Linked DNA regions of Alicyclobacillus sp. SO9. The protein of the gene in region 1 interacts with the protein of each later gene in a pairwise test. Links are inferred from orthologs where the notes say so. Each region holds a gene or a part of one and is shown in the gene's direction. Other genes may lie near its edges.

Region 1 (8,154 bases):
CGGACAAAGAAAGAGCAAGGTTTTCCTATGGTATTCTGAATGTGAGGTAGTTTATGAGGAGGTTGAGGCAACTCTTGGCCAACAAGCCGCCAGTACTTTGTATTGTAGGTCCGACTGGAATTGGGAAGAGTGATTTTGGTGTGTCCGTGGCAAAAGCTGTGGGCGGTGAAGTAGTGTCTGCTGATTCAATGCAAATATACAAGAAAATGGATATTGGTACGGGTAAATTGCGTGAGGATGAAATGCAGGGCGTGCCACACTATCTGATTGATATTGCAGAACCGGATGCCACTTTTTCCGTAGCCCAGTGGACGAAACGGGCAGACGAGGCCATCTCCTCAATTTTGCGAAGGCAGCGTTTGCCCATTGTGGTCGGCGGGACAGGTTTGTATATTCGTTCTATAACTGAAAATTTGGATTTTGGAAAGACCCGCGGGTCGGCTCAAATTCGTCAAAAATGGGAGCACTACGCCCTGAAACATGGGCAACTGCAATTGCATAAGATTTTAGAGGAGCGTGACAAGGAGGCAGCACAGCGGCTGCATCCCAACGATGTGCGAAGAGTGATCCGTGCGCTTGAGGTACTCGAAACGGGCGGGAAGCCGTTCTCAGATGGCTATGACTGGTCCATTCAAGGGGGGCGGTACGATACAGTCCAGTTTGGACTTCGAATGAACAGGCAAGACTTGTATGCGCGTGTGGAGCATAGAATTGACAAAATGTTGGAGACTGGTTTGTTCGATGAAGTGGAGTCCTTGCTGAGACAAGATTACAACTGGGACTTGATTTCTATGCAAGCAATCGGGTACAAAGAATTAGCGTCATACTTTCGCGGACTGTGCACACGGGAGGAAGCAGTTGCACTTCTAAAGCGTAATACCCGGCGTTTTGTCAAACGTCAGATGTCCTGGTTCGGGCGCGATGGTAGAATTAAATGGCTTGATGTAGATCCGGTGAAAGGTATAGCAAACGATAGCTTTTCGCAGGTATACAACGAGGCTGTCAAACTTAAGGCAGGAATTCAAAAGGCCGAGACCGAATAGAGTCAACGTAGGAGTCTCGCAGTGAGTGGAGGATGCATTCATGAGCAAACAACCCATTAATATTCAAGACACTTTTTTAAATCAAGTACGAAAAGACAAAGTCCCTGTTATTGTGTATCTGGTAAACGGTTTTCAGATTCGCGGAACTGTCAAAGCATTTGACAACTTCACGGTGGTGCTTGAGAGTGATGGCAAACAGCAAATGATTTATAAGCATGCCATCTCAACATTCAATCCCATGAGGAACGTAAATCTGACATTTGAGTCAGGATCCGAGGAGTAAATAGAAGGACAAAATCACAGGCAATTTCGACGCAAATTTAATCGAAATCAGGCGTTGACAATAGCGATTTAAATGTGATAAGTTATGACTTGTCGCTGATGCGGCGCCAGCGTAGCTCAGATGGTAGAGCAACTGACTTGTAATCAGTAGGTCGCAGGTTCGACTCCTGTCGCTGGCTCCATACGGAGGGATACCAAAGTGGCCAAATGGGGCGGACTGTAAATCCGTTGCGGAAGCTTCGAAGGTTCGAATCCTTCTCCCTCCACCAGTTCCTTCGGGAGCCTTCATCAGCGACAGGTCAAGTTCCTGAAATCGCTAAGGGGCGTAGTTCAGTTGGTAGAACGGCGGTCTCCAAAACCGCATGTCGTGGGTTCGAATCCTGCCGCCCCTGCCATGGTGAGTATGGCGAAGTGGTTAACGCACCGGATTGTGGTTCCGGCACTCGTGGGTTCGATTCCCACTACTCACCCCATATTTCAATGGGGGGTAGCCAAGTGGTAAGGCAACGGACTTTGACTCCGTCATGCGAAGGTTCGAACCCTTCCCTCCCAGCCAGTTTTACAGGCGCCTTGGCGAGAGTCAGTAATTGTATGGTAAGTGCCCGTAGCTCAGCTGGATAGAGCGCTTGACTACGAATCAAGAGGTCGGGAGTTCGAATCTCTCCGGGCACGCCATCGGAGCATAGCGCAGCTTGGTAGCGCGCCTGCCTTGGGAGCAGGAGGTCGTGGGTTCGAATCCCGCTGCTCCGACCAGATATCGTCTCAGTCAGTTGTTTATGGCAGGACGTAGCATATGTTTTTCACGACTACTAGACAAGTCCTGAGACGAGGCCTTGGGGGTATAGCTCAGTGGGAGAGCACCTGCCTTGCACGCAGGGGGCCGTCGGTTCGAATCCGACTACCTCCACCAAGTATTCCTCGATAGCTCAGCGGTAGAGCATCCGGCTGTTAACCGGAGGGTCGTAGGTTCGAATCCTACTCGGGGAGCCACGCTCCCATAGCTCAGCCGGCAGAGCGCATCCATGGTAAGGATGAGGTCATCGGTTCGAATCCGATTGGGAGCTCCATGGGTTATCAGAGGGAATTGCACCCGGCCCCATGGTCAAGCGGTTAAGACACCGCCCTTTCACGGCGGTAACGGGGGTTCGAGTCCCCCTGGGGTCACCACTAGCATCTACTAGTATTAGAAAAAGCAGTGCTTGCTGAAATCTAGGCATGTGCAAATTTGAGCCAGATATATGGGCGGTTAGCTCAGTTGGGAGAGCACCTGCCTTACAAGCAGGGGGTCAGCGGTTCGAGCCCGTTACCGCCCACCATATATGGAGTGATGGCCGAGTCGGTCGAAGGCGCTCGCCTGCTAAGCGAGTATACGGCTAAACCGTATCGAGGGTTCGAATCCCTCTCACTCCGCCATAGGATTGGGGAGCAGGCGTATGCCTGCTCTTTTTATGTATACAGACTTGGTACAGGCTGAATGGACATCGATTGATTATAGATGGAGTTGACTGACGGAGTTGACTGACGGGTCGTCCGAATGTTCGTCTTTCACGTAGAGAATATGCGAGAATGTTTTGGTCTATTGCCGGGTACAGTAAGGGGGCAGATCGAGAAAGGAGGAACCCGGCAACGTGGCAGAACCTGATAACGAGAACGAGCCGCTTCCACCGATTTCCGCCAGCCTTGAAGAGAATATCGAGTATTTGAACGGCGAACTTGGAATTGGTCAGGGCCCCGGGCATAGTTGGGACATCATGGCTAAATCCTTTTCCTTTTCAAATTTCAAAATGATGTCTTACGTGCTAAACGGATATTTTCTAACCATGAATATGGTTCTGATTTTAGACGACCTGGAAAAACGTATACGGATGTTTGTCGATCAGCACGAAAATGATTCCTACACACTGCAAGACCTCATGAACTATTTGAACACAAATGTAGCTTTCGTTCAGGTCCAACCAGTCACTAAAATGCAGGACGTGGTTAGGTTTATTCTATCTGGTCCAATGGTGACCTTTGTTGACGGATTTGACGCAGCGCTGTTGATTGACACTCGTATTTATCCTATGAGGAGCATACAGCAGCCTGAGATTGAACGGGTGATTCGAGGCCCAAGAGACGGTTTTGTTGAAACCATGCTGATGAACACTGCACTGATTCGTCGGCGTCTACGTGATCCCAGTTTGCGTGCAGAACTGATGCAGGTGGGTCAGCGCTCTAAGACAGATGTTACATTGATGTATTTGAATGACGTAGCCAATCCGGACATGGTAGACTCTGTCAGACGGCGTTTGAAAGGCATAAAAACGGATACGGTTGCGATGGCAGAGCAAGCCGTGACTGAACTGATTGGAAAAGTAAAATGGAATCCGTACCCTGTGGTACGCTACACCGAGCGGCCTGATGTGGCAGCAACCGCTCTGGTCGAGGGACATGTGGTAATCGTTGTCGATACCAGCCCAGAAGTAATTATCGCACCCATCACGTTTTTCCAGTTGCTGCAGCATCCGGAGGAGTATCACTTGTATCCAATGGTAGGAACGTATATGCGTTGGGTGCTGTTGGCCTCCGCGTTTTTGACAGTTGTTTTACCAGGCTTCTTTTTGGTTCTAAATTTTCATCCTGATTTGGTTCCGAAGGAATTGGCCTTCTTCAAGGCAAGCACGCACGACCCGTTACCGCTCTGGGTAGAGTTGATTGCGGCTGAAGTGGTATTGGACATTTTGCGGCTAGCGGTGATGAACACGCCGGTTACTTTGGCCTCTATGGTCAGTATTATGGCTGCCATCATATTCAGTCAATTCGTTAGCGAAATTCACCTGTTGCAGCCTGAAGTCTTAGTCTACATGGCGCTTGTTCTCATTGCACAGTTTTCACTTGCATCCTACAATTTAGCAACTGCCAATCAGATGTCCCGCATATTCGTATTGCTCATTACGGAAATCGGCTACGGAATTGGTATTAAGAGCTACGGATTTCCAATTGCGCTGCTCGTATGGTTCATTTTTCTAGTGACCCGGGACTCCTTTGGAACGCCATATTTATGGCCCCTTATGCCGTTTAAATGGAAAAACGGTATGGACAATGTCATATTGCGTAAACCTATATCACTGATTCAAGGACGTCCGGGCATTCTTCGACCAAAGATGCAAAAACGGCGTGGTTAAGTCTCGCATGGAGCGATGATATTGCCTTTTCTGTGCCGGACGGAATTGGGCTGGAACGGATTGATTGGAACGAACTTTGAAACGCATCCATTTGCGTTAATATGGTCCATTCGGCGGGGCTGTTCTTGTCACCAATGTTGCTGCGGCGCATTGGGGCGGGCACAGCCCCGTTTCATGCCTGAGATGTGGCAGAGATGTGGCAGAGATGTGGCAGAGATGTGGCAGAGATGTGGCAGAGATGTGGCAGAGATGTGGCTCGGCTCATATAGAGATCCGAGAAGTGCTTATTTGAGCTCTGAACCGGTATCTTGCTGTAATAAGCTCGCCAGAAACGCTTATTTCTGTGTATCAGGCCCTATTTCGGCTCCATAAGGCAAATAAGCTCCTGCCGCGAGCTTATTTGGAGCGGCTTCGCCACATGATCGCAAATAAGCCCCCCACGGATCGCTATGATGTCACTGCAAGTGGGCCAGGTAGAGCGTCGAGGGAGTTCAGCCCCCCACGGATCGCTATGATGCCACCGCGATTGGGCAGGGTAGAGCGTCGCGGGAGTTCAGCCCCCACGGATCGCTATGATGTCGCTGCAAGTGGGCAGGGTAGAGCGTCGAGGGAGTTCAGTCCCCCACGGATCGCTATGGTGTCGCTGCAAGTGGGCAGGGTAGAGCGTCGCGGGAGTTCACCCCCCCACGGATCGCTATGATGCCACCGCGATTGGGCAGGGTAGAGCGTCGCGGGAGTTCAGCCTCTGCGGATCGCTATGATGTCACTGCAAGTGGGCAGGGTAGAGCGTCGCGGGAGTTCAGCCTCCGCGGATCGCTATGATGCCACCGCGATTGGGCAGGGTAGAACGTCGCGGGAGTTCAGCCCCCGCGGATCGCTATGATGTCGCTGTAAGTGTAGGACTGTCCCAATCCCCAAATGCACGCATCATGGTCGTGACTGTCGGAGCTCTTTGTTCAAATTGCCTTTTCCTGACGGTGCATTTTGCGATCGCAGACACACAATCTTTTGCTGTGGGTGCTGCAATTAGAGTTTCACCTCATTCCGTGATGGGTGGAGTTTATACGAGCGAACACGAACCGATCCGCTAGCTGGCTCCAGCCAGTTCTTTTCAATCAGGTTATGTAGCAACCGGTGCGCGTAGGCTGATCCAATTCCTAAATCCTCGCAAATTTCTTTTGGTGAAACTGGTTTGATGTGGCGTGAAGCTAGGCGAACAATCTCGCGCTCAAGAGTGGTCAATCGACTCAGGGATGTCGTGTTACTCAACCAGCGGCCGAAGAACTGCTGCACAGTCTGTTGACACAGTCGGGGCTGTTCTTTGATTTGGTTGTAAGTAAACCGAATTACGTACCATCCGTCAATTACGAGGTAATTTTGGCGCAAGCAATGATCGTCAAATTTCCAAGCGGAGATATTCCTGAAATGAGGCCCGAACCCGTCTATTTCAATCGCAACTCGAAAATACGGCAAAATGTACGCGAAATCAATGTACCTAAAACCGTCCTTATAGTCGTAAATCTCGTACTCTGGATGGAGGTTCTCAAATTGTCGAAATACAGGCCACCAAACTTCCTTAAGAAATAAGTGTTCGGCGTGTCCGTGCCCATCATCTAACCTTCGAAGTCGTTCCCCTTTTCTCACTTTACGATGCGATTCTATAAACATGCGGTACGCTTCATCAAAGCCCATGGGACACCATACCCCTCCTTTGCGGTACTTGTTAGTTCCGGCTAAATGGTAGTGCAGAAAGTCCGATCCGTCGATGACGGAAGGTAGAGAAATATGAGCATCGGAATAAATCACACAAATTGGATATTCGGTGAAAGGCCGCAGACGGTGGTCTGACGGTGGTCTGACGGTGGTCTGACGGTGGTCTGACGGAAGGTAAACGGTGTGGTGAAAGGGAGCAGACGGTGCGGTGTGAGCCGGAACGGTTGTTCATATGAGAAGAGTTTTTGCGAAAAATGGGCTATCACCCATACACTTTGGAGCGCATAGGCTACTGTACGTGTTTTGCAAAGTATCGCTGCAGTGTGTTCGAAGTTGCAACATACCGAAACAAGTCGGGGTGATAAATTATGCAAAAACGGCCGGGGACGCCTGTGCCTCCTGAGCAATCCCACGAGATTATCAGTAAATACCGGGATGGACACATAGCCTTGGCAGAAGCGCTGCAAATGTTGTCTGGAAAAGAAGTGGCGGCAGAACCCAATCCGTCACATCAATTGAGTAAATCGAGGCTCTATTCTATTCTCCAAGAGTTGGAGGACCTCGTCGGACTTGAAGAGGTAAAAAAAACTGTTCGTGAGATATTTGCACTGGTTTATGTCAAGCAGGAGCGGGAACGCCATCATTTAAAATCGAGTCCCGTTGTCCTGCACATGGTCTTTAAAGGGAATCCCGGCACAGGGAAGACCACCGTTGCTCGTTTGCTGGGAAGGATGTTTCGCGAGTGCGGCTTACTTACAAAAGGCCATTTAGTCGAGGTGGAGCGGGCCGATCTCGTTGGAGAATACATCGGCCACACTGCCCAGAAGACCAAGGAAGCCGTCAACAGGGCCCTTGGCGGAGTCTTGTTCATAGACGAAGCCTACTCCTTGGCGCGCGGCGGCGACAAGGATTTTGGCCGAGAGTCTATCGACACACTGGTCAAGAGCATGGAAGACCACAGGGACGAATTCATCGCAATTATCGCAGGCTATGAACGGGAAATGGAAGGTTTCTTAAAGGCGAATCCAGGTCTTCCAAGTCGATTTCCAATCCACCTGACCTTCCCAAACTATTCAGTAGCCACACTGCTTAAAATTGCAAAACAGATGGCCTTGCGACACCAATACAACATGCAGTATGATGCCGAGCAAAAACTGCGTAAGCATTTGCAGGACCTGCATCAAACAAGTCAGCTTAAAAACTTCAGCAATGCGCGCTGGGTCAGGAACACCATCGAAAGAGCGATTCGAAAGCACGCGGTTCGCATCTTTGACGTTGAGCAGCCTAGCCGAACTGACCTGATGACTTTGACGGCAGCAGACTTTGTCTGGGAGGGGGATGTGTTGTGAGACGCAGCCTCGTAATTGGACGGACGAATGTGGGGAAGACGTTGTTTTGTATTCGGTTTGCCAAGTATCTTGGAGTACGTCAGCTTCAATGGTTTGTGGAAAGTGCAGATGGAAGAACGGAGCAGATGCGAATGTCCATGGATGAAGCGGAGCAGGTGTTGTCGGACAGGAGTCCTCACAAAACACGATGTCTGCAGTCCATCAGGGTGGAAGTTCCTCGAGGCAAAGTGAACCGGGAACTGCTTCTGACAGATACCACGGGATTATCAGACGGTGTCCATCCCGATAAAACCGTACGTGAAGCCATGGCACAGACGTTGGAGACGATGCTGTCAGCAGGTATTGTTCTCCATTTGGTAGATGCATCCGAAATTGGTGAACATCTTGACGAACGAAAACCAAGAATTTCTTCAGAACTACCTCACTCAGCTTGGGGAGCATTGGATGCACAAATTGCTGCATATGGCCAGCAAACACCTAATTACTTTATCTTGGCGAATAAGATTGATTTGCCGAAAGCGTCACAGGGTTATCGCGCGCTGGTTCACAAGTTCTCAAAGCAACGCGTTATTCCTGTGTCTGCAATGCAAGGAACCGGTTTCC
Region 2 (2,809 bases), 2.5 Mb from region 1 along the record:
GGTGCGAGAATTAAACTGATTACTGACGGGGACGTGGCAGCCGCCGTCAATACAGCCTTTGAGGATACAGGCGTAGATATTATGTTTGGGTCTGGCGGCGCACCAGAAGGTGTACTTGCTGCAGCAGCCCTCAAGTGCCTAGGGGGAGATTTGCAGGGCCGTTTGCTCCCCGAAGACGAAGCCCAGCTTGCGCGCTGCAGGGACATGGGCATTACGGATGTAACCAAGGTTCTGAGTTTGGACGATCTCGTTAAAGGCGACGACGCAATCTTTGCCGCTACGGGTGTCACAGAAGGCGAACTCCTGCGCGGTGTGCGCTTTATGGGCAAATCCAAGGCGCGAACGCACTCGCTTGTCATGCGTGCGAAGACAGGAACCGTCCGTTTTGTCGAAGCACTTCATGATTTGAACAGAAAATCCATTATTAAGGGATAAAACAAGTAGAATTTCTATGGGGCTCAGCCAATTTGTTTCGAATTGTACAAAAAAATCGTGCACAAGCTAGATTTTTTGGGCATAGAATCGAATTGGCTGGGTAAACATGATATAATGCAGACGGCTCGCAGTTTTTATTACGCCCACCGGGCGAACATAACTAGGCGGAAGAACCGCGAGCGTCATAGCAGATTGTGGGGGACGCCTATTGGACTTAAGGGAATTAGAACCACTCAAGTTGACGGAACTCTATAAACTAGCAAAAGAGTTCCAGATACCATACTACGGCACGATGAAAAAGCGAGAACTCATCTTCGCAATTCTTAAGGCACAAGCGGAAAAAGACGGACTGATGTTTGCAGAAGGCGTACTGGATATTATGCAGGATGGATATGGGTTCTTAAGACCCATTGGTTACCTTCCCAGCGGTGAAGATATCTACGTGGCTGCCTCGCAGATTCGAAGGTTCGACTTACGAACCGGTGACTTGGTCTCCGGAAAGGTAAGACCGCCGAAGGAAAATGAGCGGTACTTCGGACTGTTGCATGTCGAAGCCGTCAACGGAGTTAGTCCACAGGAAGCTGCGGAACGACTTCACTTCCCCGCTCTTACACCGTTGTTTCCTCAACAACGGATGATTCTCGAAACAGCACCGGATCACATCGCATCACGCATCATTGACCTTTTTTCTCCCATTGGATTTGGTCAACGCGGGTTAATAGTGGCTCCGCCAAAAGCGGGTAAGACGCTGCTGTTAAAGGAGATTGCGAACAGCATAGCCGCAAATCATCCTGACACCCATATGTTTGTGTTGTTGGTCGACGAACGCCCAGAAGAAGTGACGGATATGCAGCGGTCTGTACAGGCCGAAGTGGTGGCGTCGACATTCGATGAAGTTCCGGAGAATCACATCAAAGTTGCCGAGTTGGTACTGGAACGCGCACTCAGGCTCGTAGAACACAAGCGAGATGTGGTGATTTTGCTAGACAGCATTACGCGATTGGCACGTGCATACAATCTGGTGGTTCCTCCGAGTGGACGAACCCTGTCAGGTGGTATCGATCCCGCTGCATTCCACCGGCCCAAACGCTTTTTTGGCGCCGCGCGAAATGTCGAAGAGGGCGGCAGTCTTACGATTTTGGCTACTGCTTTGATTGAAACGGGATCGCGTATGGACGATGTCATTTACGAAGAATTCAAGGGAACAGGCAACATGGAGCTTCACCTGGAGCGACGCTTGGCAGAAAAGCGTATTTTCCCGGCACTGGACATCCGCCGTTCAGGAACGCGCAGGGAAGAACTGCTGCAGGAGAAGTCAGAAATGGAACGCGTATGGGCCATTCGGAAATCGATGGGAGAAAACCCGGATTTCACCGAGATGTTCATTCGCAAGTTCAGGCATTATAAGACGAACCAGGAGTTCCTGGAAAGTCTGGAATTGCGCAAGGATACAAATCACAAGGACACAAGTCACAAGGAAGCGAATCACAAGGAGCGAGAGAAGAAAGAAGCGCCCGTCGCCAGAGAAAAAAAGGCATAGAGCGCTTGGATTATTGTGCAACTCCTTCGCTTTTCACAGAGGTCAAAATATCATATCAGGTATGATGTTCAACAAGAATCCACGTACAGCTCTGTAAAACGGTATCACTGGCCGCTGATTGATATTTTGCCCACGGCTGCTCTCTTGATTACACACTGCAGCGCGGCACCGTCGCAAGCGCAACGGCGAACTGCTTGTCGTGCTGTACAAGCCCAACGTATTAAGGATACATTTTCACAGCCGAATTACTGAAACAATGCAAACGCAGCCAGCCAATCAGGTTGTTCCAAGCGATGTGGCGATACAACCAGAATTAGTGCAAATGTGAGAACGACTGCCAGAGTTCCCGCTAAAGGCATCCACCTGACTTTCAAATGCAGCACCTCCCCTCTCTGATGGTTCACCATTAGAGTAAGAGATTGAGGACTTTATCCCAACATTGGACGGAATATATCCATATAGCATGGGGAATTGTATGTGTCTGTTTAATGACACGCGGTCTGTACTGCCAGGTGGATGAGGCTGCCATAAGGCGGTCACTCGGTGAGGTTTGGTGCCTCGGTGAGGTTCGCTCCCGGTAGGGGCCGCTTTCTTGGCAGGACAGTTTCTAGGGCAATTGAGCGGCTGGTGTCATTCTAATTTTATTTTTGTTTTTTGGATGGCAAAAGTCGCGGTTACGTGTTATAATGTTTCGCAGTGTCTTAAGTTTGCCAGAACGAGGTGAAACGAATGAAAACCGCAATCCACCCGGATTATCATATTACGACGGTCACATGCGCTTGCGGAGAGACTTTCGAAACGGGTTCAACGAAAGAGAATCTGCGCGTCGAAATC

The links. The genes of interacting proteins can lie anywhere in the genome.
Region 2: the proteins of hfq (region 1) and rho interact in binary tests that used the Escherichia coli proteins (3 or more experiments, as listed by UniProt). The link is inferred for Alicyclobacillus sp. SO9 from one-to-one orthologs.

Annotation. Positions count from the first base shown.
Region 1 is NZ_CP066339.1:2,510,042-2,518,195, forward strand. Bases 1-2,704 are described here. They hold hfq (RNA chaperone Hfq), read left to right. Parts: upstream 1-1,083; coding sequence 1,084-1,326; downstream 1,327-2,704. Other genes in these bases: GI364_RS11475 (class I SAM-dependent methyltransferase), read left to right, coding at 1-50; miaA (tRNA (adenosine(37)-N6)-dimethylallyltransferase MiaA), read left to right, coding at 75-1,043. Outside these bases: GI364_RS11555 (spore germination protein), read left to right, coding at 2,954-4,489; GI364_RS11560 (DNA-binding response regulator), read right to left, coding at 5,516-6,181; GI364_RS11565 (AAA family ATPase), read left to right, coding at 6,571-7,551; GI364_RS11570 (GTPase domain-containing protein), read left to right, coding at 7,548-8,154. UniProt on the Escherichia coli protein: RNA chaperone that binds small regulatory RNA (sRNAs) and mRNAs to facilitate mRNA translational regulation in response to envelope stress, environmental stress and changes in metabolite concentrations.
Region 2 is NZ_CP066339.1:5,027,616-5,030,424, reverse strand. It holds rho (transcription termination factor Rho), read left to right. Parts: upstream 1-643; coding sequence 644-1,975; downstream 1,976-2,809. Other genes in the region: rpmE (50S ribosomal protein L31), read left to right, coding at 2,705-2,809; GI364_RS25215 (hypothetical protein), read right to left, coding at 2,221-2,349; glpX (class II fructose-bisphosphatase), read left to right, coding at 1-435. UniProt on the Escherichia coli protein: Facilitates transcription termination by a mechanism that involves Rho binding to the nascent RNA, activation of Rho's RNA-dependent ATPase activity, and release of the mRNA from the DNA template.